Regions from separate parts of the Pseudomonas sp. MPDS genome, predicted to be linked through region 2. Evidence: riboswitches for the same ligand, from Rfam matches in the RefSeq annotation. Region 2 holds a riboswitch; the other holds the start of a gene.
The links. Region 2 has a riboswitch for cobalamin ahead of cobO (cob(I)yrinic acid a,c-diamide adenosyltransferase). Riboswitches for the same ligand answer to the same signal wherever they lie in the genome.

Region 1 (14,412 bases), 710 kb from region 2:
TGGAAAAAGACCATTACGAAGGCGGGGATGATAGCAAACCTGTACAGGATTTGATCATGGGTGGCTTTTGCATGAATCCTGCTCATGTTTGCATCGCGATGGCGGCCCGGTAGAATCGCCGGATTATCTCTTAGGACCCGAGACATGCCGTACCGCGTCTTATTCGGCAGTCTGTTGCTGCTGTTGTCTTTTCACTCAGTGGCAAAGGATCCCGCCCCGGCGATTTCCTACACTCGCGATATCCAGCCGATCTTCACGGAAAAATGCGTCGCCTGCCACGCCTGCTATGACTCTGCGTGCCAATTGAACCTGGGCAGTGGCGAAGGCGTGTCCCGGGGCGCGAGCAAGCTGCCAGTCTATGACGGTGAACGACGCCAGGCTGCCGAACCCACCCGTTTGTTCTATGACGCCTCCGGCCAGCGGGCCTGGCAGCGCAAAGGCTTCTACTCCGTGCTGGATGCTCAAGGCAGCCAGGCCGCGCTGATGGCGCAGATGCTCGAACTGGGCCACAACACACCGTTGCAGCCCAACGCCAAGCTGCCCCAGGACATCGTGCTTGGGCTTGAGCGTGACAACAGCTGCCCGATGCCGGGGCAATTCGACGAGTACGCCGCCGCGCATCCCAAGGAAGGCATGCCTCTGGCGGTCACTGGCCTGACCGACCAGCAATATCAGACCTTGCAGCGCTGGCTGGCCGCGGGTGCACCCATCGATCAGCAAGCGCTGGCGCCGAGCGCCGCCGAAGCGTTGCAGGTGGTGCAGTGGGAAAACCTGCTCAACGCCCCCGGCGCCCGGGAAAGCCTAGTGGGCCGGTGGTTGTTTGAGCACTGGTTTCTGGCGCACATCTATTTCAAGGATGGCGAGCCGGGGCATTTCTTCCAGTGGGTACGTTCGCGCACGCCTACCGGCCAGCCAATCGATCTGATCAACACCCGCCGCCCGAACGATGACCCTGGCACCCGTGTGTATTACCGGCTCTGGCCGGTACAAGGGGTGATCGTGCACAAGACCCACATTACCTACGGGTTGAGCGCGGCGAAAATGGCGCGGATCAAGAGCCTGTTCTACAGCGGCAGATGGCAGGTCACTGCGTTGCCAGGGTACGGCCCGGAGCGCCGGGCCAACCCGTTTTCCACCTTCGAGGCGATCCCGGCCCAGGCCCGCTATCAGTTCATGCTCGATAACGCCGAGTATTTCGTGCGCACATTTATCCGCGGCCCGGTTTGCCGGGGCCAGATCGCCACGGACGTGATTCGCGACAACTTCTGGGCGTTGTTCCAGGCCCCGGAAAATGATCTGTACATCACCGACCCCAATTACCGCGGCCAGGCCACACCGTTGCTGGCGATGCCGGGGCAGAATGACGACGTGGGCAGCGTCCTGAGCCTGTGGCTGGACTACCGGGACAAGCGCAACGAGTACGAAGCCTTGCGTCGCGACAACTACGCCGACCTGCCTGCGCCCAGTTGGTCGACGCTGTGGGCCGGCAACGACAATGCCTTGCTGAGCATTTTCCGGCATTTCGACAGTGCTTCGGTCACCAAGGGCCTGATTGGCGAGGTGCCACAGACGATGTGGCTGTTCGACTTTCCATTGCTGGAGCGCACTTATTATCAGTTGGCGGTGAACTTCGACGTGTTCGGCAACGTGTCCCACCAGGCCCAGACGCGACTGTATTTCGACCTGATTCGCAACGGTGCGGAGCAGAACTTCCTGCGCCTGATGCCAGCCGATTCCCGCGAGGACTACCTCAACGATTGGTATCAGTCGGGCGGAAAATTCAAGATGTGGCTCGATTACGAGGCTATCGACGACGATAAACCCACCGCGCTCAAGCTTGACGAAGATGATCCCAAGCGCGATTTCGTCCAGCAATTGCTGGTTCGTTATGGCGACTTGAACGCGCGGCCCGATCCGATCAACCGGTGTAATGGCGCCTATTGCTCGCGTCCGAACATTGATCCGGCCTTACAGAACGCCGAACAGGCCCTCAGTCGCCTGGCTTCCAGACCGGCGGCGGGCCTGAGCGTCATCAACCAGTTGCCGGAAGCGACCATGTTGCGCGTCGAAACCGTCAGCGGTCGCCGTGAGGTCTACAGCCTGCTGCGCAACCGCGCTCACAGTAACGTGGCATTTTTGCTCGGCGAGGCGCTGCGATACCAACCGGGGCTGGACACCTTGACGGTCTATCCGGGCGTGCTGAGCAGCTATCCGAACTTCATCTTCAACATCCCCGCCGAGCAAGTGCCGGCCTTTGTCGACGCCATGGAGGGCGCCCGGGACGGACAGGCGTTCGAGCGGGTTGTCGAGCGCTGGGGCATTCGGCGCAGTCACCCGCAGTTCTGGCGGTACTTCCATGACCTGAGCCACTACCTGCAGGAGACGCAGCCGCTGGAAAGTGGGGTGCTGGACATGAATCGTTATCAGAACCTCTGACCAGGATATCCGGGCGCTTTCCTGACAAAAATACTAGGACTTTGTCCGGCGCGATGATTGGCGTAAACTGCCGACAAGCCTGCGAGGAGTTTCCATGACCGCCATTACCATTACCGATGCCGCCCACGATTACCTGGCCGACCTGCTGTCCAAGCAGAACACCCCAGGTATCGGGATCCGCATCTTCATCACCCAGCCCGGCACCCAGTACGCTGAAACCTGCATTGCCTACTGCAAGCCGGGGGAAGAGAAACCTGAAGACACCGCGCTGGGGCTCAAGAGCTTCACCGCGTACATCGACTCGTTCAGCGAAGCGTTCCTGGACGACGCGGTGGTCGACTATGCCACCGACCGCATGGGCGGCCAGTTGACCATCAAGGCGCCGAACGCCAAGGTGCCGATGGTCAATGCCGACAGCCCGGTCAACGAGCGCATCAATTATTACCTGCAAACCGAAATCAACCCTGGGCTGGCCAGCCACGGCGGCCAGGTTTCGCTGATCGACGTGGTGGAAGACGGCATCGCCGTGCTCCAGTTCGGCGGCGGTTGCCAGGGCTGCGGCCAGGCCGACGTGACCTTGAAGGAAGGCATCGAGCGCACCTTGCTCGAGCGTATCCCGGAGCTCAAGGGCGTGCGCGACGTGACCGACCACACGCAGAAAGAAAACGCCTACTACTGATAGGTGTTCGCTGCGGATAGAAAAAACGGCGCCCGTGAGCGCCGTTTTTTTATGGGTGGATCCGACATCCGCGCAAGCTGATCCACCGCTATCGCGAGCAGGCTCGCTCCCACATTGGGGCGGCGGTGATGTTCGATTTTTTAATCGCCGCAAATCCCTGTGGGAGCAAGCTCGCTCTTAAAGTTGTATTTTCAGGGCCTGTAGAGATGCGCGTGCCCGGCGCGGTAGAGCGACGACTCACTGAACACATCATTACCCAGCACGCGTCCCACCAGGATCAGCGCCGTGCGTCGAAAGCCCTTGGCCTGGACCTTTTCGGCAATGTCAGCCAGCGTACCCACCACCCAATCCTGATCCGGCCATGTCGCCCGGTGAATCACTGCGATCGGACAATCCACGCCGTAGTGGGGCAGCAGTTCGCTGACGATTTTTTCCAGATGATTGACGCCCAAATGAATCGCCATGCTCGCCCCGTGCTGCGCCAGGCTGCCCAGTTCTTCGCCGGCGGGCATCACGGTTTTGTCTGCGTAGCGGGTGAGGATCAGGCTTTGGGACACGTCCGGCAAGGTCAGTTCGGCGCCCAGCAGGGCGGCGCAGGCGGAGGTCGCGGTCACGCCGGGGATGATCTCGAACGGGATGTCCAGTTCCCGCAGGCACCGAATCTGCTCGCCAATGGCGCCATACAGGCTCGGGTCGCCGGAGTGCACCCTGGCCACGTCCTGGCCCTTGAAGTGAGCGGCCTTGATCAACTCGATAATCTGCTCCAGGTGCAGCTCGGCGCTGTTGACCACCTGTTCGGCGCTGTGGCCTTCCAGCACGGCTGTGGGCACCAGGGAGCCGGCGTAAATGATCAGCGCGCAGCTGCGGATCAGTCGCTGACCTTTGACAGTGATCAGTTCCGGGTCGCCAGGGCCGGCGCCAATGAAATAAACGGTCATGACCGGTTCCTAAAGGTGAGTGGGCGACCCTTTGAATGAAGATCGCTCATGATCCAGGGCGCGAATTATCGGGTTTTACGACGTCACCGCCAATGCCAGCGTGGCGCTTGGGGTCTTTTGGCGAGGAATCAACAGCGTCGCAGGTGTCGCGCCCAACCGGTCGGCCAGGGCCAGGGCAGCGCTTTCGGCGATGCCATAGCAACCGGTGCGTTCAAAAGCGATCTCGGAGCGGTGACTGAGCCGCTGCTGGTAGCTGGACAATTGCTCGGCATTGAAACAGGTCAGCGGCAACTCCAGTTGCTCGGCCAGCTCCAGCAGGCCCGGCTCGTCACGCTTGAGGTCGATACTGGCCAAGGCGCGAACCTCAGAGAGCTCGATGCCGTGTGCCCGCAAAGTCTGATCAAGCAGTTCTCGCAGCGTGCTGGCCGGGCAGCCGCGTTGACAGCCCAGGCCGACCACCAGGATCGGCCCGGTGCTCATGCGTCGTGCTGAGCCTGGTCGCCACGCCGGAACAACCATGCGCTGACCAGGCCCAAGGCCAGCCAGAACGCGACGTTGGTCACTTGCGAGGCGAGCTTGAACTGGCTTTCAAGTGCTTCGGGCGCCAGCATCGAGTGGACCTCAGGCTGCGGCGCACCGATGACATGGGGCACCAGCAAGGTCGCCACGCCCAACAGTTTGAGCAACCAATGCCTGCCGAAGACAATCAGGGCGATACCTACCGCAGTGGAGGCCGCCGTGCCGATCCACCACATCTGCCGTTGGGCCAGATCGGCCGCCGCCGTACCAGGCAGCTCCGGTGGCAGGCCGAGGGTGGGGGCCAGGACAAACGTGGCATAACCGGCCAAACCCCAAAGCAATCCCTGGGACGTGCGAGTCGGCGCCCGCAGGGTGTACAAGCCCGCCAACATCAGGGCGAAACCCACCGCGACCACCAGATTGCCGCCGGTGGTGGAGAGCAGTCGTTGCCAACCGTCTTCCGGCTCCCACGCTTGGGCATCATGGGAGTGAACGGCCCCAGCGGCGTGCTCATGGTGCTCGGTAGCCGGTGCGCTTTCGTAGGTTTCGGCCTGCAGAATCAGCGGCGATACCCAGAAACTCTGGAGGAGGGTTAGCAGCAGGGCGGCCAGCAACCCGCTGAAACCGGCGGTTTGCGCGATACGCTTGATCATGTCGTCAGGTCTCAATGGCACGGGAATGCGGCGCTGTGGCGGGTGTCGTGGGCCGCGTTGTGCACCGCTTCGATGTGGGAGAAACCGGCGAAATAGACCAGGCCTGCACCGAGGATCGAGGCGAAAATCGCCGCGCTCAGGCGCTGGCTCAGGGTCGTGGAGCTGCTGGCGGTACGGGCGGTGCTGCTGATGGTCGACATGGCGCTTCCCTATGGTCTCTTGTCATCGGGTGAAGCGAGCGCAATGAAACCCCGGGCGCAGGCCCGCCAAGGTTCGAACAGCGCCCGCCCACCGCGGGTTTGTTGATGCATGAGTCATGGGCCGGTCTCCGGGCTCGCGAGGGGCAGGGCTTGTGCCTGGCCGACAAGCGTCACCTTCCCATACCGTGAGGCACAGTGGATCTGACGCTTCTCTCGCTTACCGTTGCGGGGGCAGCACCGGACTGACGTGGCCTTGAAGTAAAGCACACGATTCACCGGTTTCCCGTTTCACCCTGTGAAGGGCACCCGTAACTAGGCGCACAGGAGAGCATGGGCGGGGGCGGGGCGTCAATTGGCTGATACCCGTTGCGCCCATCGCGAGCAGGCTCGCTCCCACAGTTGAGCTTTGTTGAACATGAATTTTGTGATCGGCGAGATTTACTGTGGGAGCGAGCCTGCTCGCGATAGGGCCCGCAAGACACCACAGAACTCACCTGCGGACATTGACCCGCCCCCACACCCTGCGTAGCCTTGCGCCTTCGAGGTTCTTCGGCATTGGCCGAAGCTAAGAAGGGAACGCGGTCCAAGCCGCGGCTGCCCCCGCAACTGTGAACGGTGATGTTTCTGCAAGGCCACTGTGCATGCTCTTGACCAAGGGTGCACGGGAAGGCGCAGTCACTGCCAGTCGAATGACTGGCCCGCCGTCAGCCAGGAGACCTGCCTCGACACAGATTCTCACTACAACCGGGCGGGGTGATCCGGTGGCGAAATCTTCCGCGTGCGCCCATGCGTGCGGGTTGTCGTCCCGTTTGCCCGCCACCTTGCCAAAGGGCATCCGATGAAAACACTGGCCAAACTCCCTGTCACCATCGTCACCGGCTTCCTCGGCTCGGGTAAAACCACCTTGCTGCGGCACATGCTCGACAACGCCCAGGGCCGCCGCATCGCCGTGATCGTCAATGAGTTCGGCGAGCTGGGTATCGACGGCGAGATCCTCAAGCAGTGCTCGATCGGCTGCACCGAAGAAGAAGCCAACGGTCGCGTCTATGAACTGGCCAACGGTTGCCTGTGCTGCACCGTGCAGGAAGAGTTTTTCCCGGTGATGCGCGAGTTGGTGGCGCGGCGCGGCGACCTCGATCACATCCTTATCGAAACCTCCGGCCTGGCCCTGCCCAAACCGCTGGTCCAGGCTTTCCAGTGGCCGGAAATCCGCAGCGCCTGCACCGTCGATGCGGTCATCACCGTGGTCGACAGCCCGGCCGTGGCCGCCGGCACGTTCGCCGCGTTCCCGGACCAGGTCGACGCCCAGCGCAAACTTGACCCCAACCTGGACCACGAATCACCGCTGCACGAGCTGTTCGCCGATCAACTGGCGAGCGCCGACCTGGTGATCCTCAACAAAGCCGACCTGATCAGCCCTGAAGACCTGGCCAAGGTGCGCCTGGAAGTGGCCGAAGAACTGCCGCCGGCGGTCAAGGTCATCGAAGCCAGCAGCGGCCGCTTGCCTTTGGAAGTGTTGATCGGCCTGGGCGCCGGCTCCGAGGAGCACATCGACAGCCGCCACAGCCATCACGATCATCACCATGACGGCGACGATGACGACCATGATCATGACGCGTTCGACTCCATTTCCATCGAACTGCCCCAGGCCGACGAAAGCCTGCTGCTGGACGCCCTGACCCAGCTGGTGGTCCAGCACGGCGTGCTACGGGTCAAGGGGTTCGCGGCCATTCCTGGCAAGCCGATGCGTTTGCTGATCCAGGGCGTGGGCACGCGCTTCGACAAACATTTCGACCGGCAGTGGGGCGCCGATGAAGCGCGGGTGACCCGTCTGGTGTTGATCGGCCAGGCGCTGGATGCCGGGCTGCTCGAAGCGCAATTGCGCGCCGCCCTCAGCGTCTAAGCCATGCACCTGCTCAGGACCCAGCCCGGCGGTTTCGTGTCGGACGACAACATTGCCGATCTCGGACAAACCCCTGCCGAGCTGGTGATCCTGTGCAGCGGCGACTCCAGCCTGGCGCTGCTGGCCGAAGCGGCGCGGCAGTTGCCGGACGACTATCCGCAGTTTCGCCTCGCCAACCCGATGCAGGTGCAAAACCACGCCTCGGTGGATCTGTATTTCGACGACGTGTTGCGTCACGCCAAGGTCATCCTGCTTTCCCTGCATGGCGGCATCGGTTATTGGCGCTACGGCATTGAACGTCTTATGGAACTGGCCGAGCGCGGGGTGAAGCTGATCCTGGTGCCGGGGGACGATCGACCCGACCCGGAACTCAGCGACCTGAGCAACGTGCCCAATGAGGATCGGGACCGGCTCTGGCAGTTCCTGCGCCAAGGCGGTTTGGGCAATGCCCTGGACCTGTTCCATAACCTGGCCAGCCAATGGTTCGGTCGCGACTATCCTTGGGGCGAACCGCAAACCCTGCCGCGCACGGCGATCTACCATCCGGAACGAACCAACGCCAGCCTGAGTGATTGGCAAAGCGACTGGCGGGCCGGGCAGCCGGTGGCGGCGGTGCTGTTTTATCGCTCCCACCTGCAAGCAGCGAACACGGCGTTCATCGACGTGTTTTGCCAGCGTCTGCAAGCGGCGGGGCTCAATCCCTTGCCCATTGCCGTGGCGAGCCTCAAGGAGCCTGCTTGCCTGACCTTGGTTGAAGACTGGCTGGATGAGGTGGCGGCGGGGGTGATCCTCAACACCACCGGTTTCGCCCAATCGAGCCCCGAAGCGCCGCACTTGCGACCGTTTCGCCGCAACATCCCGGTGATCCAGGCGATCTGCGCCCAGGACAACGAGCCTGGCTGGCGCGCCAGTGAGCAGGGTCTGGGCCCGCGGGACCTGGCGATGCACATTGCCCTGCCAGAACTGGACGGGCGGATCATCAGTCGCCCCATCAGTTTCAAGGACCTGGCCTGGCGCAGCGAGCGCAGCCAGAGCGATGTGGTCTGCTACCGGGCCGTGCCCGAGCGCATGGATTTTGTCGCTGAGCTGGCGTGGCGCTGGACTACCCTGGCGTGCCTGCCCAACTCGCAAAAGCGCGTGGCGCTGATCCTCGCCAACTACCCGACCCGGGATGGGCGCATCGGTAACGGCGTCGGCCTGGACACCCCGGCGGCGGCAGTGAATATCCTGCGGGCCTTGCAGGCCGAGGGTTATCCGCTGCCGGCTGAACTGCCTGCGAGCGGCACCGCGCTGATCCAGCAGTTGCTCGGCGGGGTAAGCAACGACCTGGACAGTCTTGACCAGCGGCCCTGTCACCAGAGCCTGGCGCTGGATGCTTACCGGGCCATGTTCGACGCCTTGCCCGAGGCCAATCGCCAGGCGGTGCTGGAGCGCTGGGGCGCGCCCGAACAGGATCCGATGTTCCGCGATGGCCGGCTGATGATTGCTGGCGTGCGCCTGGGCCTGACGTTCGTCGGCATCCAGCCGGCTCGAGGCTATCAGGTCGATCCGAGCGCCGTGTACCACGACCCGGACCTGGTGCCGCCCCACGGCTACCTGGCGTTTTATTTCTGGCTGCGCAACACCTACGGGGTTCACGCGCTGATTCATGTCGGCAAGCACGGCAATCTCGAATGGCTGCCGGGCAAGGGCGTCGGGCTGTCGGAAAACTGCTGGCCGGATGCGCTGCTGGGACCGTTGCCGAACATCTATCCGTTCATCGTCAATGACCCGGGCGAGGGCGCCCAGGCCAAGCGTCGCACCCAGGCCGTGATTATCGATCACTTGATGCCGCCGCTGACCCGGGCCGAAACCTATGGGCCGCTGCGTAACCTTGAGCTGTTGGCTGACGAATACTACGAAGCGCAACTGCTCGACCCACGCCGCGCCCGGGAACTGCAGCGAGATATTCTGAATTTGGTGCGCGAGACCCACATCGACCGCGAGTTGCAACTGGACGGCGACGCTGACGTGGCAATCTGGCTGCCGCGCCTGGACACTTACCTGTGCGATCTGAAGGAGTCGCAGATCCGCGACGGCCTGCACATTTTTGGCGAGTCGCCCACACAACGGTTGCGCATCGACACCTTGCTGGCGTTGCTGCGCATTCCCCGGGGGGATGGCAAGGGCGCGCAGTCGAGTTTGCTGCGGGCGCTGGCCAAGGCCTTTGCACTGGGTTTCGATCCGCTGGATTGTGCGCTGGCCGAACCTTGGACCGGCGCGTGTCCCGAAGCCTTGGCTCGGCTCAGCGACGAACCTTGGCGGACCGCTGGCGATACTCGTGAACGTTTGGAATTGTTCGCCGGGCAATTGATCGAGCAGGCCCTGGAGGGCGTGGTCGCGCAACTTGAGGCGCCGGGTTGGGAAACGGTGAACAGCATTATTGAAAACCTGCGCGGCGTCGTGGCTCCGCGTCTGGACGCTTGCGGTCCGGCGGAAATGCGCGGTTTGCTCGATGCCTTGAGCGGGCGCTTCGTGCCGGCCGGCCCCAGCGGTGCGCCCAGTCGCGGCCGCCTGGATGTGCTGCCCACCGGGCGCAACTTCTTCTCGGTGGACGTGCGCAACCTGCCGACTACCACAGCGTGGCGCATCGGTTTTCAGTCGGCGTCCCTGATCCTTGAGCGGCACTTGCAGGACCACGGCGATCACCTGCGTCAATTGGGGCTTTCGGTGTGGGGCACCGCCACCATGCGCACCGGCGGTGACGACATTGCCCAGGCCATGGCGTTGATGGGCGTGCGTCCGGTGTGGGCCACGGGCAGCCAACGAGTCGACGATTTCGAGATCTTGCCGTTGAGTCTGCTGGACCGGCCTCGGGTCGATGTCACGCTGCGGGTCTCCGGGTTCTTCCGGGACGCCTTTGCCAATCTGATCCGCCTGTTCGATGCAGCGGTGCAGGCCGTCGCCGCCCTCGACGAACCGGACGACATGAACCCCTTGGCGGCGAAGGTGCGCAGCGAGCGCCAGGCCCTGTTGGAATCGGGCCTTGAACCCGAGGTCGCGGCCCGTCAGGCCGGGTGGCGGATCTTCGGCGCCAAGCCCGGGGCCTACGGCGCGGGTGTGCAGGGCGCCATCGACGGCCGCCTGTGGCAGAGCCGCGAAGACCTGGCGCAGGTCTACCTGAATTGGGGTGGCTACGCCTACGGCGCCGGCGATGAAGGCACTGCCGCCCGGGAGCAGTTCTCCCGGCGCCTTAGCCAGGTGCAGGCGGTGTTGCAGAACCAGGACAACCGCGAACACGACCTGCTCGATTCCAACGATTACTACCAATTCCAGGGCGGCATGCTGGCGGCGGTGGAGACCCTTGGCGGCGCAACGGCGGCCAGTTACCACGGCGACCACAGCCAGCCGGACTTGCCCAAGATCCGCACGTTGAAAGAAGAGCTCAACCGCGTCATTCGTTCCCGGGCGGCTAATCCGAAGTGGATCGACGGGATCAAGCGCCACGGCTATAAAGGTGCGTTTGAACTGGCGGCGACGGTGGACAACCTGTTCGCCTTCGACGCCACCACGCAGTTGATCGACGATCACCAGTACGCCTTGCTGGCCGAGGCTTATCTGCTCGACCCCGATACCCGCGATTTCGTTCGCCAGCACAACCCCGATGCCTTGCGCGACATGACCGAGCGCATGCTCGAAGCGCAGCAGCGCGGAATGTGGCAGGAGCCCGGGGAGTATCGAGAGGCGCTGGAGAACTTGTTGTTGGACATAGAAGAAGACAGCTGACTTGCCCATTCGACGGGCTATACACAACCCCTGTGATGGGTTGACCTGTGGTGAGGGGGTTTATCCCCGCTGGGCTGCGAAGCGACCCTCTTGTCCACATTGGGAGGCCTGCTTTGCAGTCCAACGGGGATAAATCCCCTCGCCACAAGTACTCTGTTCACATCGACGTTACCGACCATCTTTGAGAGTTCAACATGACCGACACCCCTCATTTCCCGCTCTGCGCCGTGGTCGGGGCCGATGACCTGAAACTGGCCCTGTGCCTGGCTGCGATCGATCCGAAAATCGGCGGTGTGCTCATCGAAGGCCCACGGGGCATGGCGAAGTCTACGCTGGCCCGGGGGCTGGCGGACCTGTTGGCCAGCGGTCAGTTCGTCACCTTGCCTTTGGGCGCCACTGAAGAGCGGCTGGTGGGCACCCTGGATCTGGACGCGGCCCTGGGGGAGGGGCGCGCGCAGTTCTCTCCCGGCGTTTTGGCCAAGGCCGACGCCGGGGTGTTGTATGTCGATGAAGTGAACCTGCTGCCCGACCACCTGGTGGACCTGTTGCTGGACGTGGCCGCCAGCGGCACCAACCTGATCGAGCGTGACGGCATCTCACACCGGCATTCGGCGCGTTTTGTATTGATCGGCACCATGAACCCGGAAGAGGGTGAATTGCGTCCGCAGTTGCTCGACCGTTTCGGCCTGAACGTGGCGCTGGACGGCCACACCGCACCGCTTGAGCGCGGGCAGATTATTCGTCGGCGGCTGGATTTCGACAGTGATCCGGCGGCGTTCTGCGCGGAATGGGAACCGACCCAGCGGCAGTTGCGCGAACGCTGCCAACAGGCTCGCGACCGGTTGATGCAGATTCCTCTGGATGACCAGGCGCTGGCGCAGATCACCGAGCGTTGTTTTGCCGCTGGGGTCGATGGCTTGCGCGCGGACCTGGTCTGGCTGCGGGCCGCCCGCGCCCATGCTGCGTGGCGCGGGGCGGATGCCATTGCCGTTGAGGACATTGATGCGGTCGCCGAGTTTGCATTGCGTCATCGCAGGCGCGAGCCTTCGGCCCCTGCGCCGTCCCAGGCGCCGCCAGCCACCGCCGATCAAACCGCCAGGCCTGACGAAGGCCAGGGCCAGTGGGGTGACCTGCCGGCCCGGGCATTGCCCATCGGCACTCGGCGTGACGTGCCGAGCTGGCCAAAAAAGCCCTAGGCATTCGCCCCCGTTCGCCCGCGGGGGTGAATGCCAGACCCCGTGCGGGACGGTTGGACCAGGGGCGCCAGGGCCGCAGCAAAGCGGCGGCCAGCGGGGCGGTGAACTGGCCAGGCACCTTGCTCGCTGGCCGTCCACGCCTGCGTGAAGACCTGCGTTTTCAGCAACGCCATCGTTCGCCCCATGAACTGTGGCTGGTCATCGTCGACGCCTCGGCCTCGACTCGTCGTCATCAAGCCTTGAGCGATGGCAAAGGCCTGCTGGCGCAACTGTTCGATGACGCCTACCGCCAGCGCGCCCGGCTGGCCTTGCTGACGGCCAGCGGCAGCGCACCAGCCTGGCAGGTGCAAGGGCTCAAGGCCTCGGCGGGGCTACGGGACTGGCTCGACGGCCTGGGCGCCGGCGGCGGCACGCCGTTGCTGGCGGCGCTGAACGAGGCCGGACGCTGGTTGACGGCCCGGCGCAAGCGCTACCCGACCGAGCAACAGCGGGTGTTGCTGATGACCGATGGGCGAGTCAAACAGCAGCTGACACTGCCGCCCCTTGATTGCCCAAGCCTGTTGATCGACATCGAACGCGGACCGATTCGCCTGGGCCGGGGCCGGCAATTGGCGGGGCAGTTGGGGGCGCAGTATCGGCATATTGATGAAGGACTACCGGGCTCGGATGTTCGCTGACTGACATGGCCTTATCGCGAGCAGGCTCGCTCCCACATTTAACACTCGATCGATGAATCCCCTGTGGGAGCGAGCCTGCTCGCGATAGCATCGCCCCGGTGTCAGATCCGCACGCTCAATAAGCATCGCTGTTCTATGCTCAGCCAGACCTCACAGGAGTGAACCATGCGCGTACTCGTCACCAACGCCCAGGACGATTTTCGGGTCAAGGCCTACGCTGGCACCAACGGTGTATTGCTCGCCATGGACCTGGCCGAACCCCGGCGCAAGGGCTTGCTCGGCTTTGCCATCGAGAAGCAGCACGGCGCCAAGCCCTGGCTGTTCCTGTTCAACAGCCTGACCTTCCCCGACAAGGTGCACACGTTCCCGCAATTTCGCGCTACGCCGAGCGATAAAGCACCGTTGCAGAAATTTCGCTGGGCCGACTACGCCATCAACCCAGGCGTGGCAATTCACTACCGTGTGCACCTGGCCTATGGCAGCCCTGACGCGCCGCAACTGGGGGAATCACTTGAGGTGTCAGTGACCAGTGACGATGGTCAGCCAAGCAACCAGGGGGTCATCTTCAATCGTGCCGTGGCCGCGAGCCAGGCCTTCCAGCGCAAATTTCCCGAGCTGGATGCGCTGATCGACGCCAACAAAAATCTGTCCATCGATGCTTGGCCTGACGCGCCGCGCCGCTGGCTGGAAAACGGTTTGCTGGGGCGCTTGACCGGTTTTATCGACCGGGCCCTGAACGCCAGTTGGGCCCTGGACGTCGCCATCTATGAATATGAACTGCCGGTGATCGTCGAGGCTGTGAACGCCGCTTTCGCACGGGGGGCGCGGGTACGGGTGCTGTACCACGCTGAGCCGGGAGACGACGGCACACTGCGCAACGAAGCCAGCCTGGCAACATTGCCGGCGGCCAACAAGCGCGGGCGCGTCACGCACAATATTTTCCACGACAAGTTCATCGTGCTGAGCAAGGTCGACGACACCGGTTCGTTGCACCCCGAGGCTGTGCTGTGCGGCAGCACCAATTTCACTGCCAACGGCGTCTACCGCCAGGCCAACGTTATTCATGTGCTGGACGACGCGCGGGTCAGCAACAGCTATCGCCAGGTGTTCGAGCAGATCTGGGCCGCACCCGAGGACGTCGGGGCCACGCGGCAGTGGATCAACCGGAACAACCCCATGGTCCCCGAGGAGCCATTGTTCACCGGGTTCTCGCCGCGTACGGGAGAGGGCGACCTGGATCGCTTCGTCGATATCATCAATGGCGCTCGCAAGGACCTGCTGTTCGTCACGGCCTTCGCCTTGCCCGACCGGATCCTCGATGCCTTGCTCGGTCAACCCAACGACGACGTGCTGCGTTACGGCCTGCAGAACACCACCAGCCGCATCACTGGCTTTCATGCCGACCGCACCGCCGAATTCGCCGCCACCGCGCTGCTCAATACCGGC
Region 2 (14,412 bases):
GGTTGCTCGTAACGAGCTTGAGCCGGGCGACCTGCTGTTCTTCGCTACCAACGGTCGTCGTGGTCGCGTCAGTCACGCCGGTATCTACCTGGGTGACAACCAGTTCATCCATTCCAGCAGCCGTCGCAGCGGTGGCGTGCGAATCGACAGCCTGGGCGACAGCTACTGGAGCAAGACCTTCATCGAAGCCAAGCGCGCACTCGCGATGGCACCGACCGTGGTCACTGCTCGCAAGTAAGCTCACAGTTTGTAAGGCAAACTTAAAGTCTTACTTGAAGTTTGCCTCATAGCCGCTAGAATCCATGATCATTGATTGATGGCAATCCGCCTGCGTACTCCGCAGGCGGCTTTGTTTTCATGCCCACGGCAGAAAAGCCGCATCCAGATCAGGATTGTTCTGCATATGTCGACGTCGGCCCGCCTCGCTCTCATGCTCCTTGCCGCGCTGCTCAGCGCTTGCGCCAGCCGTACTCCGCCACCTGCGCCCGTGCGGGCTCCGGTGGTATTCGCACCCGCGCAAAGCTTTTCCCCGGTTGCCGAAGACGTGCTGTTCCGGGCGCTGGGGTTGGTGGGGACACCCTATCGTTGGGGCGGTAATACGCCGGATTCAGGCTTTGATTGCAGTGGCCTGATTGGCTATGTGTATCGCGATGCGGCCGGTATCTCCCTGCCGCGCTCCACCCGCGAGATGATTGGTATGCGCGCCCCGAGTGTCGGTAAGGAGGCGTTGCAGACCGGTGATTTGATTTTCTTCGCCACCAACGGTGGCTCTCAGGTCAGCCATGCCGGGATCTATGTCGGGGAGGGGCGTTTCGTCCACGCGCCAGCGACCGGGGGTACGGTCAAGCTCGATAGCCTGTCTAAGGCTTATTGGCAGAAAGCCTATCTCAGTGCCAAGCGTGTGCTGCAACCGGCGCATCTGGCGCGTAATCCCTGACGATTCAAGTTCGCTTTTTGCGCCGGCTCAGCAGAGCTCTTGTGGCGAGAGAACAATCCCTCGCCACAGGTTCCAGTGTTCAGGTCAGCTTCTTCAGCGGTTATTTAGCCCAAACCCGCCAAATCTTGTTCCCCACATCATCTGCCACCAACAGCCCGCCCTGTTTGTCGATCACCACACCCACTGGTCGGCCTTGGGCTTTTTCATCTGCATTCAGGAAACCGGTCAGCACATCCACCGGTTGCCCCACCGGCTTGCCGGCGTTGAAGGGTACGAAAATCACTTTATAGCCGCTGTGGGGTTTACGGTTCCATGAGCCGTGCTGCCCGATGAAAGCCCCTTCGGTAAACGGCGCTGGCAAGGTGCTGCCTTCGGCGAATGTCAGCCCCAGTGACGCGGTGTGTGGGCCGACGGCGTAATCCGGGGCGATGGCCTTGGCCACCAGTTCCGGTTTTTGTGGCTCGACCCGCTTATCGACGTGCTGCCCGTAATAGCTATAGGGCCAACCATAGAAGGCGCCGTCCTTGACTGAGGTGATGTAGTCCGGGACCAGGTCGCTGCCGATCTCATCGCGCTCATTCACCGCGGTCCATAGCGCGCCACTGCGCGGCTCCCAGGCCAGGCCGTTGGGGTTGCGCAGGCCCGAGGCGAAGATGCGGTGATTGCCGCTGGCACGGTCCACTTCCCAGATGGCCGCGCGGCCTTCCTCGGCCTCCATGCCGTTTTCCCCGACATTGCTGTTCGAACCGGTAGTGACGTACAGCTTGCTGCCGTCCTGGCTGGCGATCACGTTTTTGGTCCAGTGGTGATTGAGCGTGCCACCCGGCAGGTCGACGACCTTGGTCGGCTGCGCCTTGATTTGCGTATCGCCCTCTTTATAAGGGAAGCGAATCAGTCGGTCGGTGTCGGCCACGTACAGATCATTGCCCACCAGTGTCATGCCGAACGGTGAATTGAGGTTTTCCAGAAAGACCGTACGGGTTTCGGCGATGCCGTCATGATTGGCATCACGCAACAGGGTAATGCGATTGGGGCTGGGCACCCCCGCGCCGGCGCGGCCCATGACTTTCTCCATGACCCAGCCACGAATGCCTTTGGAGTCGTCCGGTTTGGGCGGCGCGTTGGTTTCTGCCACCAGCACGTCACCGTTGGGTAGCACGTAGAGCCAGCGTGGATGATCCAGCCCTTCGGCGAATGCGCCCACTTGCAGGCCCTGGGCCGGGGTAGGTTTGGCGCCATCCGGCCAGCCGATAGCCTCGGCAATGTTGACGGTGGGGATCAGGGTCTTGTTCGGTTCCGGCAGTTTTGGCGAGGGGCCAGTGCCGTCGGAAACCTGCAGTGTGGAGGACTCGCCGCAAGCAACAAGCCCTGCGGCCAATGCGACGATCAGAAGGTGTGGTGGCTTGAGCATGCGGGCTTCCCTATGAGTGCATGGTGGTTATTCATAGAGAAGCTTAGACCCGCGATGGTTCAACCGGTCAGCCGTGGGCCTGCTTGAACAGCACGGCGATGCCCGGATGATACTGCCCGGCCTCATTGCGCAACTTGCGATAGGCATAAGGGAAGTACCAGGCCACGGCGCAGGTATTTTCCTTCTGCAGTTCATCGATCATGTCCTGCAGTTCTTCCGGCGTGGCGCTCTGCTGGGCCTTTTGTGGTGCGACGAACAGGCAGCCCAATCGCAGGTCACTGGAATAGCTGATACGTTTGGCATCGCTGGTGATGTCGAGCAGCGGCTGGGTGAGATTGAGGTTCTTGACCTTCGGCCAGCGTTGAGTGGCCTGGATGAACGCGCGCTCCTCGGTGCCGGCGATGAACAGATCGGCGCTGACGTTGCGTTCGCCTTCTTCATTCTGTTTGCGAGTGGGGGTGTTCTGCAGCGTGACCATCTCGGCCATCCAGGCTGCGGCCGAGAGCAAGCCAAGATTGGCTTTTTCATCGAACCAGTAAGGTGTGTCGTTATCGCCGCGCACGGCGTTGTAACGGTCGATACAGTCAAACCAGCGTTCCAGCACCGGGCGCAGGAATTCCAGTTTTGGATTGCTGATGATCATGCCTTGCATGCTTTTGCCCTCTTGTTATTGTGATATCGGGTCGTGATGCCTATTTGATATCACTTGCCGCAGCATGGCACAAGATTGGCGTCATTTTATTGATCAGGGCCAATGTCCGCTGTTGAACCTGTGCCGGCTTTAATTGACGCTCCACCCCCAACCCTCTAACCTTCGCGGCTTGTTTCAGGTGCTCTGTGACCGGGCGATCGTTGGGTCGACAGAGTGAAACAGGGAAGCCGGTGAGTGCATACGAACCCGGCGCTGCCCCCGCAACGGTAAATGAGTCAACGCTGCGCCTGGCACTACACAGGCCACCAGCCACTGTGTCCGTAGACATGGGAAGGCGCGCAGCCCGGCATCACGCCGCTCATGAGCCCGGAGACCGGCCTGATTCATCCAACGGCATCACGGTGGGCGATGCCAGGCTTGTTGCCGTCTTTTTTGTGCCCGCCCGCCGTTATCCAATCCCAACGGAGAGCTCCCATGACCCACACCCCCGATCGCGACGAACGCCACCTGGCGCGCATGCTGCGCAAGAAAGCCGTGATCGACGAGCGCATCGCCAACTCGCCCAACGAATGTGGCCTGCTGCTGGTGCTGACCGGCAACGGCAAGGGTAAGAGCAGTTCTGCGTTCGGCATGCTGGCCCGGTCCATGGGCCATGGCATGCAATGCGGCGTGGTGCAATTCATCAAGGGGCGTAACAGCACCGGTGAAGAGCTGTTTTTCCGTCGCTTCCCGGAGCAGGTGCGCTTTCATGTCATGGGCGAAGGCTTCACTTGGGAAACCCAGGATCGCCAGCGCGACATCGCCGCGGCTGAAGCGGCCTGGGCAGTTTCGCGTCAATTGCTGAGCGACCCGTCCATAGGCCTGGTGGTGCTCGATGAACTCAACATTGCCCTCAAGCACGGTTATCTTGACCTGGACCAGGTGCTGAGCGACTTGCAGGCCCGTCCGCCGATGCAGCATGTGGTGGTGACCGGTCGCGGCGCCAAGCCGGAATTGATTGAACTGGCCGACACCGTCACCGAAATGGGCATGATCAAGCACGCGTTCCAGGCGGGTATCAAGGCGCAGAAGGGCGTCGAACTGTGAGCGATGTTCCCTTGGCGAGTCGTCACTGCCCGGCGGTGCTGATCGCCGCTCCTGCTTCCGGGCAGGGCAAAACCACGGTCACCGCCGCCCTGGCCCGCTTGCACCGCAAGCAGGGCCGTAGGGTGCGGGTCTTCAAGTGCGGACCTGATTTCCTCGACCCGATGATCCTGGAGCGGGCCAGCGGCGCGCCGGTCTACCAACTGGACATGTGGATGGTCGGCGAGCAGGAGAGTCGTCGATTGTTGTGGGAAGCTGCTGCCGAAGCCGACTTGATTCTGATCGAAGGGGTGATGGGGCTGTTCGATGGCACGCCATCGAGTGCCGATCTGGCCCGGCACTTCGGCGTGCCGGTGCTGGCGGTGATCGATGGCACGGCCATGGCCCAGACCTTCGGTGCCCTGGCCCTGGGCCTGGCGCGGTATCAGCCGGACTTGCCTTTCGCCGGGGTACTGGCCAATCGGGTCGGCACCTTGCGTCATGCGCAGTTGCTCGAAGGCAGCCTGACCGAAGGCCTGCGCTGGTACGGCGCCCTGTCACGGGAAACCGGTATCGAGCTGCCAAGTCGCCACCTTGGGTTGGTCCAGGCCAGTGAATTGAATGATCTGGACCTGCGCCTCGACGCCGCCGCCGATGCCTTGGCTGGCAGTTGTGAAGTGGCGTTGCCGCCGGCTGTGGAGTTCGTCGCGCCAGCGGTGATTGCCGCGCAGCCGTGGCTGGAAGGTGTGCACATCGCCGTGGCCCGGGACGAAGCGTTCGCCTTCACCTATGGCGCCAGCCTTGATTTGTTGCGAGCCATGGGCGCGCAACTGAGCTTCTTTTCACCTATTCATGACAGCGAACTGCCGGCGGCGGACAGCCTGTATCTGCCCGGTGGCTATCCGGAATTGCACCATGTTGCGCTGGCGCAAAACGCGCCGATGCTGGCGGCGATCCGCGCGCACCATCAAGCAGGCAAACCCTTGCTGGCTGAATGCGGCGGCATGCTTTATCTGTTGGACTCGTTGACGGATGTGGACGGCACCCGCGCCGAGCTGCTTGGGTTGCTGGCCGGTGACGCGCAGATGCAAAAGCGTCTGGCGGCCCTGGCGCTGCAATCGGTGGAGTTGCCGGAGGGCACTTTGCGCGGGCATACCTATCATCATTCCCTCACCAGCACCGGGCTGGAGCCGATTGCCCGAGGCCATAGCCCCAATGGCGGGCGTGGCGCGGAGGCGGTTTTCCGGCAGGGTCGGATGACGGCTTCCTATGTGCACTTCTATTTTCCGTCGAATCCAAGGGCGATTGCCGCGCTGTTTGCGCCTGATCCTGAGGCCGCTATCGCCAACAGGCTCGCCCCCACCTCTGATCACCTGACCCCTGTGGGAGCGAGCCTGCTCGCGAAGCGGTCATGACAGACAACTCCTTCTCCCAGGCCGAACGCGATGCCGTCTACCGGGCCATCGCCGAACGCCGCGACATGCGCCACTTCACCGGCGGCACCGTTGAGCCAGCGTTGCTGCGCCGCCTGCTGGAAGCCGCGCATCAAGCCCCCAGTGTGGGTCTGATGCAGCCGTGGCGGTTCATTCGCATCAGCGACCGCGCCTTGCGTGGGCAACTCCGTCAACTGGTGGAACAGGAACGCATCCGCACCGCCGAGGCCCTGGGCGAGCGCAGCGATGAATTCATGAAGCTCAAGGTCGAAGGCCTCAACGACTGCGCCGAAGTGCTGGTGGCGGCGTTGATGGATGATCGCGAGCGCTATGTCTTCGGTCGACGAACCCTGCCGGAAATGGACCTGGCCTCGCTGTCTTGCGCGATTCAGAATCTGTGGCTGGCTTCTCGCGCCGAAGGGCTGGGGATGGGCTGGGTTTCTCTGTTCGAGCCCCAGGCCCTGGCCGAGCTGTTGGGCCTGCCCGCCGGCGCCAAACCGCTGGCAATATTGTGCCTGGGGCCGGTCGAGGGGTTTTACCCGGCACCGATGCTCGCTCTGGAAGGCTGGGCGCAGCCGCGTGCGCTGGATGAATTGCTCTACGAAAACCATTGGGGAGTAAGCCCATGAGTGTGGCGTTGCTCAGTGCTGCCGCGGTGGCGCTGGATGCGCTGTTGGGCGAACCCCGACGCTGGCATCCGCTGGTGGCGTTCGGTCGCTTTGCCGATCGTATCGAACAACGTTTCAACTCCGGCGGGCGTGGCTGGCGCAGCCATGGCGTGACGGCGTGGATCATCGCCGTGGTGCCGTTGACCCTGCTCGCGACGGCGCTGTCCTGGGCGCCGTTGGTGGGCTGGCTGGTGGAAATCCTGGCGCTGTACCTCGCCCTTGGCCTGCGCAGTCTCGGGGAGCATGTCGAGCCAGTGGCCCGGGCTCTGCGCGGCGGGGATCTGGATGAAGCGCGCCGGCGGGTCGGCTATCTGGTCAGTCGCGAAACCGCCGAACTGGATGAGACTGCCGTTGCCCGTGCCGCCACTGAGTCGGTGCTGGAGAACGGCAGCGACGCGGTGTTCGCCGCGCTGTTCTGGTTCGCCGTCGCGGGCGCGCCTGGTGTGGTGTTATACCGCCTGAGCAATACCCTCGACGCCATGTGGGGCTATCGCAACGAGCGCTTTGAGCGTTTCGGTTGGGCAGCGGCCAAGATCGATGATGGGCTCAACTACATTCCGGCGCGCCTGGTGGCGCTGACTTACGCCGTGCTTGGAAAAACCCGCCTGGCGCTCAAGTGCTGGCGCACTCAGGGCCCGACCTGGGACAGTCCCAATGCCGGGCCCGTGATGGCCGCCGGCGCGGGTGCGCTGGGGGTCGAACTGGGTGGCGCGGCGGTGTATCACGGCCAATTGCATCAACGTCCGCCCTTGGGCGAAGGCGCGCCGGCGAACGCCGACGCCATTGATCGCGGCTGGCAACTGGTCCAGCGTGGCGTATGGTTGTGGTTGCTGATTCTCTGCCTGGGAGCTGAGTTTTATGCTTGAGCACGGTGGGCGCCTGCGCAACGCGGCCCGGCAATACGCGATTGCCGAGGCGCACTGGCTGGATCTGTCCAGCGGCCTGGCGCCCTGGCCGTTCGACGTGCCGGCGATTGCACCGCGGGCTTGGGCACGCCTGCCTGAGACCGATGACGGGTTGGAACAGGCCGCCTGCGATTATTACGGCGCCAAGCATGTGCTGCCGGTGGCGGGCTCGCAGATGGCCATCCAACTCTTGCCGCGCCTGCGTCGGGCCGGCAAGGTCGGCGTCCTCTCACCCTGTTACGCCGAACACGCCGAAGCCTGGCGCCGCAGTGGTTACATCGTGCGTGAAGTGCTGGAGCCGGAGGTGGACTTCTTCCTCGACAGCCTTGACGTGCTGGTGGTGGTCAACCCCAACAACCCCACGGGCTTGCTGTTGAGCCCCGAGCGCTTGCTGGACTGGCATGCCCGATTGGCCCAGCGCGGTGGCTGGCTGGTGGTGGATGAGGCGTTCATGGATGTCACGCCACAACTGAGCCTGGCCGCCCATGCCCATCAGGTCGGATTGATCGTGCTGCGTTCGTTCGGCAAGTTTTTTGGCCTGGCCGGGGCTCGCCTGGGATTTGTATTGGCCGAGCGCCACTTGCTCAAGTTGCTCGCCGAACAAGTCGGGCCGTGGGCCGTCAGCGGGCCGACCCGGGTGGTGGGCCAGGCGTGCCTGCTGGACACCGACGCCCAGGCCCGCCAGCGCCAACGCTGCGAAGACACCAGTCAGCGCCTGGCGCTGACGCTCGAACGCCACGGCTTCAAGCCTCAGGGCGGCTGCGGGTTGTTCCAATGGCTGGTCACTGAGCACGCCCAGGCACTTTACGATTTCATGGCCCAGCGCGGCATTCTTCTGCGGTTGTTTACCCATACCAGCAGCCTGCGCTTCGGGTTGCCGGCCGATGACGGTGAATTCCTGCGCCTGGAACAAGCTTTCGAGGCCTACGCCAAGGACATCCAATGACCACTGTAATGGTGCAGGGCACCACGTCCGATGCCGGCAAAAGCACTCTCGTCACGGCGTTGTGCCGCTGGGTCAGGCGTCAGGGGGTGAGCGTGGTGCCGTTCAAACCACAGAACATGGCACTCAACAGCGCGGTAACGGCCGATGGCGGTGAAATCGGCCGTGCCCAGGCCGTGCAGGCCCAGGCGGCCGGTCTCCAACCGCATACCGACATGAACCCGGTGCTGCTCAAGCCCAACAGCGACACCGGCGCCCAGGTCATTATCCATGGCCGCGCCGTCACCACCATGAATGCCGTGGCCTATCACGATTACAAAGCCATCGCGATGCAAGCGGTGCTGGCCTCCCACGAACGTTTGAGCGCGGCGTATCCGGTGGTGATGGTGGAGGGCGCGGGTTCCCCGGCGGAGATCAATCTGCGCGCCGGTGACATTGCCAACATGGGCTTTGCCGAGGCGGTGGACTGTCCGGTGCTGCTGATTGCCGATATCAATCGCGGCGGCGTCTTCGCCCACCTTGTGGGTACCCTGGAGCTGCTTTCGCCCAGCGAACAGGCGCGGGTCAAGGGCTTCATCATCAACCGTTTTCGCGGCGACATCGCCCTGCTGCAACCGGGCCTGGACTGGCTTGAGGCGCGCACCGGCAAACCGGTGATTGGCGTGTTGCCGTACGTGATGGACCTGCATCTGGAAGCCGAGGACGGTCTCGATCAACGGCAGGCCGACAAGGCCGAGCAGGTGCTCAAGGTAGTGGTGCCGGTATTGCCGCGCATCAGCAACCACACCGATTTCGATCCGCTGCGCCTGCATCCGCAGGTCGATCTGCAATTCATCGGCCCAGGCCAGCCCATTCCCGCGGCTGACTTGATCATCCTGCCGGGTTCAAAGAGCGTGCGCAGTGACTTGGCCTACCTGCGCGCCAACGGTTGGGAGACGGCCATCCATCGTCACCTGCGTTATGGAGGCAAGTTGCTAGGCATCTGCGGCGGTTTGCAGATGCTCGGCCAGCAGGTCCACGATCCGCTGGGGCTGGAAGGGGCCGCGGGCTCCAGCACCGGGCTGGGCTTGCTGGCTTTCGAAACGACCCTGGAACACGAGAAGCAGTTGCGCAATGTGCGCGGTCGACTGGCCCTGGAAGAGGCCGAGGTCAGCGGGTATGAAATCCATGCCGGTGTAACCTCAGGCCCGGCATTGGAAAACCCGGCGGTGCAGTTGGATGACGGGCGTTGTGATGGCGCCCAGAGTCTGGATGGACAGATTTTCGGCACCTATCTGCATGGGCTGTTCGAGTCACCGGCGGCCAGCAGCGCCTTGTTGCGTTGGGCCGGGTTGCAGAATGTGCAGGCGGTGGACTACCACGGGTTGCGCGAGCGGGACATCGAGCGGTTGGCGGATCTGGTGGAGCGGCATTTGGATACCGGGCTGTTGCGTGAGCTGTGTGGGATCTAGGGTGGCTGCACTGGCCTCATCGCGAGCAGGCTCGCTCCCACAAGGGACTTGTGTGCATCGCACAACCACTGTGGGAGCGAGCCTGCTCGCGATGAAGCCGGCAGCAACACGGCCAATTTGAAAGGTAAAAAACATGCTGCAACTGATCCTCGGCGGCGCCCGCTCCGGTAAGAGTCGCCTGGCCGAAAAGCTCGCCACAGACAGCCGATTGCCCGTTACCTACATCGCCACCAGCCAACCTCTGGATGGCGAGATGAACGAACGGGTCGCCCAACACCGCGCTCGCCGTCCGGCCGAATGGGCGCTGGTGGAGGAGCCGTTGGCCCTGGCGCGGGTGCTGCGCGATAACGCCGGTTCAGGGCAATGCCTGTTGGTGGATTGCCTGACCCTGTGGCTGACCAATCTGCTGATGCTCGACAACCTCGAGCAGTTGAACGCCGAGCGTGACGCTCTACTGGAGTGCGTTGGCGCGCTGCCGGGCGAAATCATTTTTGTCAGCAACGAGACCGGAATGGGTGTCGTGCCGCTGGGCGAGTTGACTCGCCGTTATGTCGATGAAGCCGGTTGGCTGCATCAAGCTTTGGCCGAACGTTGCCAGCGCGTCGTGCTGACCGTTGCCGGCTTGCCCCTGACTCTCAAAGGTACTGCGTTATGAATCATCGCTGGTGGCTGGACCCGTGCAAGCCCCTCGACACCCAGGCCCTGGAGCAGGCTGCGGTCCGTCAGCAACAACTGACCAAGCCGGCCGGCTCCCTGGGGCGACTCGAGGCAGTGGCGGTGCAACTGGCGGGTTTGCAAGGGCAGGTCAAGCCGAGCCTGGATCAACTCTGGATCGCAATTTTCGCAGGTGATCACGGTGTGGTGGCCGAAGGCGTATCGGCCTATCCCCAGGAAGTCACCGGGCAGATGCTCCTCAACTTCGTCAGCGGTGGCGCGGCGATCAGTGTATTGGCGCGGCAACTGGGCGCCTCGTTGGAAGTGGTTGACCTGGGCACTGTGACGCCTTCGCTGGCGCTACCCGGTGTGCGGCATCTGAACGTGGGGCCAGGTACCGCGAATTTCGTGCAGGGGCCGGCGATGACCGTGACCCAAGGCGAGCAGGCATTGCTGGCCGGACGTGACAGTGTGTTGCGTGCTGTCGCCGCCGGAACGCAGCTGTTCATCGGCGGCGAAATGGGCATTGGCAACACCACGGCGGCCAGTGCCCTGGCCTGTGCCTTGCTTGACTGCCCGGTGACTCACCTGGTCGGGCCGGGCACCGGGCTGGACGCCGCGGGTGTCAGCCGCAAGGCTCAAGTCATCGAGCGCGCCCTGGCGTTGCACGGTGCACAGCGTAACGATCCACTGCAAACACTGTTCAACCTGGGCGGGTTTGAAATCGCAGCGTTGGCTGGCGCGTATCTGGCCTGCGCCCAGCAGGGCGTTGCGGTGCTGGTGGATGGTTTCATCTGCAGCGTCGCAGCACTGGTGGCGGTGCGTCTCAATCCTCAATGCAGGCAATGGCTGTTGTTCGGCCATCGCGGTGCCGAGCCGGGGCATCGGCACGTTCTGGAAACACTCGGCGCTGAGCCGCTCATGGACCTGGGCCTGCGCCTGGGTGAGGGCAGTGGTGCGGCGTTGGCGGTGCCGCTGTTGCGCCTGGCGTGTGATCTTCACGGGCAGATGGCGACGTTTGCCGAAGCGGCTGTGGCGGATCGCCCGGCATGACTTTGCACCTGGACCTGCTGCGCCACGGCGAGACCGAACTGGGCGGCGGGCTGCGTGGCAGCCTCGACGATGCCTTGACGGACAGGGGCTGGGAGCAGATGCGCGAGGCGGTCGCGGCGGGCGGGCCCTGGGATCGGCTGGTGAGTTCGCCGTTGCAGCGTTGCGCCCGTTTCACTGAGCAACTCGGCGTCCAGCTCGATGTGCCGGTGCACCTGGACAAGGATCTGCAGGAGCTGCATTTCGGCGCCTGGGAAGGCTGCAGCGCGGCGGCGTTGATGGACACCGACGCCGAGGCGCTGGGCCGCTTTTGGGCCGATCCCTACGCATTCACTCCGCCAGACGGCGAGCCGGTGCTGGAGTTTTCGAAGCGAGTCCTGGCGGCGGTTGAACGCCTGAGGACCGCGTATGCAGGGCAGCGCGTATTGCTGGTCAGCCATGGCGGGGTGATGCGCTTGCTGCTGGCGCGAGCCCGCGGTCTGCCTCGGGAGCAGTTGCTCAATGTAGAAGTGGCTCATGGCGCGCTGTTTTCTCTTCGGGTGTCGCCTGGTTCGGTGTTGAAGGAAGAGGGCTGAAGATGCTGGCGTTCTGGATCGCCTTGCAGTTCCTGAGCAGCCTGCCGGTTCGCTTGCCGGGCATGCCTGAGCCTGCGCAGTTGGGGCGTTCGTTGCTGTTTTATCCGCTGGTAGGTCTGTTGTTCGGAGGCTTGTTGTGGGGGCTTGATGCCCTGTTGCTTGGCACGCCGCTGCTGCTCCATGGAGCCCTGTTGCTCACCGCTTGGGTGCTGCTTAGCGGCGGCCTGCACCTGGACGGGCTGGCCGACAGCGCGGATGCCTGGCTCGGCGGTTTTGGCGATCGCGAGCGTACGCTGCTGATCATGAAAGACCCTCGCAGCGGGCCGATTGCGGTGATTACGCTGGTGTTGGTGCTGCTGCTCAAATTCGCCGCATTGCTGGCCCTGATCGAGCAGCGACAAACCCTGGCATTGATCATCGTGCCGGTGTTGGGGCGTGGCGCGTTGCTGGGGTTATTCCTGACCACCCCATACGTGCGTGCCGGCGGGTTAGGGCAGGCGCTCGCCGACCATCTGCCGCGCCACAGCGGCTGGCAGGTATTGCTGGCCTGTGCGCTGGGGGGCGTGCTGGTGGCGGGCTGGGTCGGGGTATCGGCGCTGGTCATCGCTCTAACGGTATTTATCGGGTTGCGCCAGATGATGTTGCGCAGGCTGGGAGGGTGTACCGGGGATACGGCAGGCGCCTTGCTGGAGCTGCTTGAAATGGTGGTGTTGGTGGGGCTGGTGCTGATCTGGAATTGAGCGCTACCTGTCTGGCTGGGGATTCAGTTTGAAATTTCCTGAATTAAAATTTGCATTCACTTAATCGCGGGTATATACACGCACTATGCTTGCCTCCCAATGTTTGTGCATCAACCTGCGTCGCGCTGCTCGGGGCGTCAGCAGGTATTACGACGGCGCCCTCGACGGCTTCGGGATCAACGTCGCCCAGTATTCCTTGCTGAGCAACCTGGCGCGCCTGGACCAACCGAGTATCTCTTCCCTGGCCGAGGCCATGGGCCTGGACCGCAGCACCCTGGGGCGCAACCTGCGGGTACTGGAAGGTGAGGGGCTGGTGGCGCTGGCCGAAGGTGAAGACTTGCGCAATCGCATTGTCGAACTCACTGAAGCCGGGCATGCCCGGCTGGCGGCGGCGTTGCCGGCCTGGGAAGCGGCGCAACAACGATTGATCGATAAGCTGGGCGCCGAAAAGCGCGCAACGTTGCTGGCCTTGCTGGATGAACTGGCGTGAAGCCGGTTCGTTCGATGATAAGCGGGTATATACCCGTGACCGGAGAATAAAATGACATCGATGTGGCGTACCTGTGGTTGGGTTCTGGTGGGCGGCGCGCTGATCCTGGCGTTGTCCCTGGGTGTACGGCATGGCTTCGGGCTGTTTCTGGCGCCGATGAGTGCCGAGTTTGGCTGGGGTCGTGAGGTGTTTGCCTTCGCCATTGCCTTGCAGAACTTGATCTGGGGCTTGGCGCAACCTTTTACCGGGGCGCTGGCCGACCGCTTCGGTGCCGCGAAAGTCGTGTTCATCGGTGGCGTGCTGTATGCCCTCGGTCTGGTCTTCATGGGCATGGCCGACTCGCCATGGTCGCTTTCATTGAGCGCGGGTCTGTTGATTGGTATCGGTCTGTCCGGCACGTCGTTTTCGGTGATCCTCGGCGTGGTCGGGCGTGCTGTGCCGCCGGAAAAACGCAGCATGGGCATGGGGATCGCCAGCGCTGCCGGCTCCTTCGGCCAATTCGCCATGTTGCCGGGCACGCTGGGGCTGATTGGCTGGCTCGGCTGGTCTGCCGCGCTGTTGGCGCTGGGGCTGCTGGTGGCGCTGATCGTGCCGCTGGTGAGCATGCTCAAGGACACCCCTGCGCCGCTGACCGGTCATGAGCAAACCTTGTCCGAAGCGCTGCGCGAGGCCTGCAGCCACTCCGGCTTCTGGCTGCTGGCGGTTGGCTTTTTTGTCTGTGGGTTCCAAGTGGTATTCATTGGCGTGCATTTGCCGGCCTATCTGGTGGACCAGCACCTGGCGGCCAGCGTCGGCACGACCGTGCTGGCCCTGGTCGGCCTGTTCAATATCTTCGGCACCTACACCGCAGGCTGGTTGGGCGGTCGGATGTCCAAGCCGCGCTTGCTGACCGGGTTGTACCTGTTGCGGGCGGTGGTGATTGGCTTGTTCCTGTGGTTGCCGGTGACGACTACCACGGCTTACCTGTTCGGGATGGCGATGGGCTTTTTGTGGCTGTCGACGGTGCCTTTGACCAACGGCACGGTAGCGACGTTGTTTGGTGTACGAAATCTCTCAATGTTGGGTGGGATCGTGTTCCTGTTCCACCAGTTAGGTTCGTTCCTGGGGGGCTGGCTGGGTGGGGTGGTATACGACCGAACCGGCAGTTATGACTTGATCTGGCAGGTGTCGATCCTGCTCAGTCTGCTGGCGGCGGCGTTGAACTGGCCGGTGCGTGAGCGTCCGGTGGCGCGGCTGCAAGTTCAGGCAGGTGCGGCATGAGCCGCGTAGGCCCGTGGTTGATTGCTGCCGGTGCCGGCCTGCTGCTGGTGGTCGCCTGGTGGGGGTGGCATCAGGGCGGGCTGGCGTTGATGCAACTGGGTATGGGCACCTGCTGAGCGGTGGACGGCGCCGGGCAGGGGGGAGTAACGTCGGGGTCTGACGTGCTTTCAAGGAGATTGCG

Region 1: it holds a riboswitch for cobalamin, as region 2 does, so the genes downstream of both, cobW (cobalamin biosynthesis protein CobW) here and cobO (cob(I)yrinic acid a,c-diamide adenosyltransferase) in region 2, are expected to answer to the same signal.

The regions. Positions count from the first base shown of each region.
Region 1 is NZ_CP054128.1:2,580,861-2,595,272, forward strand. Features, by position in the region: gene HQ912_RS11430 (fatty acid cis/trans isomerase) at 145-2,436, shown strand; gene nfuA (Fe-S biogenesis protein NfuA) at 2,531-3,115, shown strand; gene cobM (precorrin-4 C(11)-methyltransferase) at 3,307-4,053, opposite strand; gene HQ912_RS11445 (cobalamin biosynthesis protein) at 4,129-4,533, opposite strand; gene HQ912_RS11450 (CbtA family protein) at 4,530-5,225, opposite strand; gene HQ912_RS11455 (CbtB-domain containing protein) at 5,237-5,425, opposite strand; cobalamin riboswitch at 5,527-5,750, opposite strand; cobalamin riboswitch at 5,951-6,165, shown strand; gene cobW (cobalamin biosynthesis protein CobW) at 6,264-7,328, shown strand; gene cobN (cobaltochelatase subunit CobN) at 7,332-11,093, shown strand; gene HQ912_RS11470 (ATP-binding protein) at 11,288-12,289, shown strand; gene HQ912_RS11475 (vWA domain-containing protein) at 12,343-12,966, shown strand; gene HQ912_RS11480 (phospholipase D-like domain-containing protein) at 13,132-14,412, shown strand, end outside.
Region 2 is NZ_CP054128.1:1,866,339-1,880,750, forward strand. Features, by position in the region: gene HQ912_RS08120 (C40 family peptidase) at 1-238, shown strand, start outside; gene HQ912_RS08125 (C40 family peptidase) at 404-937, shown strand; gene HQ912_RS08130 (PQQ-dependent sugar dehydrogenase) at 1,038-2,348, opposite strand; gene HQ912_RS08135 (hypothetical protein) at 2,416-3,000, opposite strand; cobalamin riboswitch at 3,160-3,397, shown strand; gene cobO (cob(I)yrinic acid a,c-diamide adenosyltransferase) at 3,475-4,086, shown strand; gene HQ912_RS08145 (cobyrinate a,c-diamide synthase) at 4,083-5,477, shown strand; gene bluB (5,6-dimethylbenzimidazole synthase) at 5,474-6,124, shown strand; gene cbiB (adenosylcobinamide-phosphate synthase CbiB) at 6,121-7,029, shown strand; gene cobD (threonine-phosphate decarboxylase CobD) at 7,022-8,014, shown strand; gene HQ912_RS08165 (cobyric acid synthase) at 8,011-9,462, shown strand; gene cobU (bifunctional adenosylcobinamide kinase/adenosylcobinamide-phosphate guanylyltransferase) at 9,596-10,117, shown strand; gene cobT (nicotinate-nucleotide--dimethylbenzimidazole phosphoribosyltransferase) at 10,114-11,169, shown strand; gene cobC (alpha-ribazole phosphatase family protein) at 11,166-11,741, shown strand; gene HQ912_RS08185 (adenosylcobinamide-GDP ribazoletransferase) at 11,744-12,481, shown strand; gene HQ912_RS08190 (MarR family winged helix-turn-helix transcriptional regulator) at 12,567-12,971, shown strand; gene HQ912_RS08195 (MFS transporter) at 13,023-14,231, shown strand.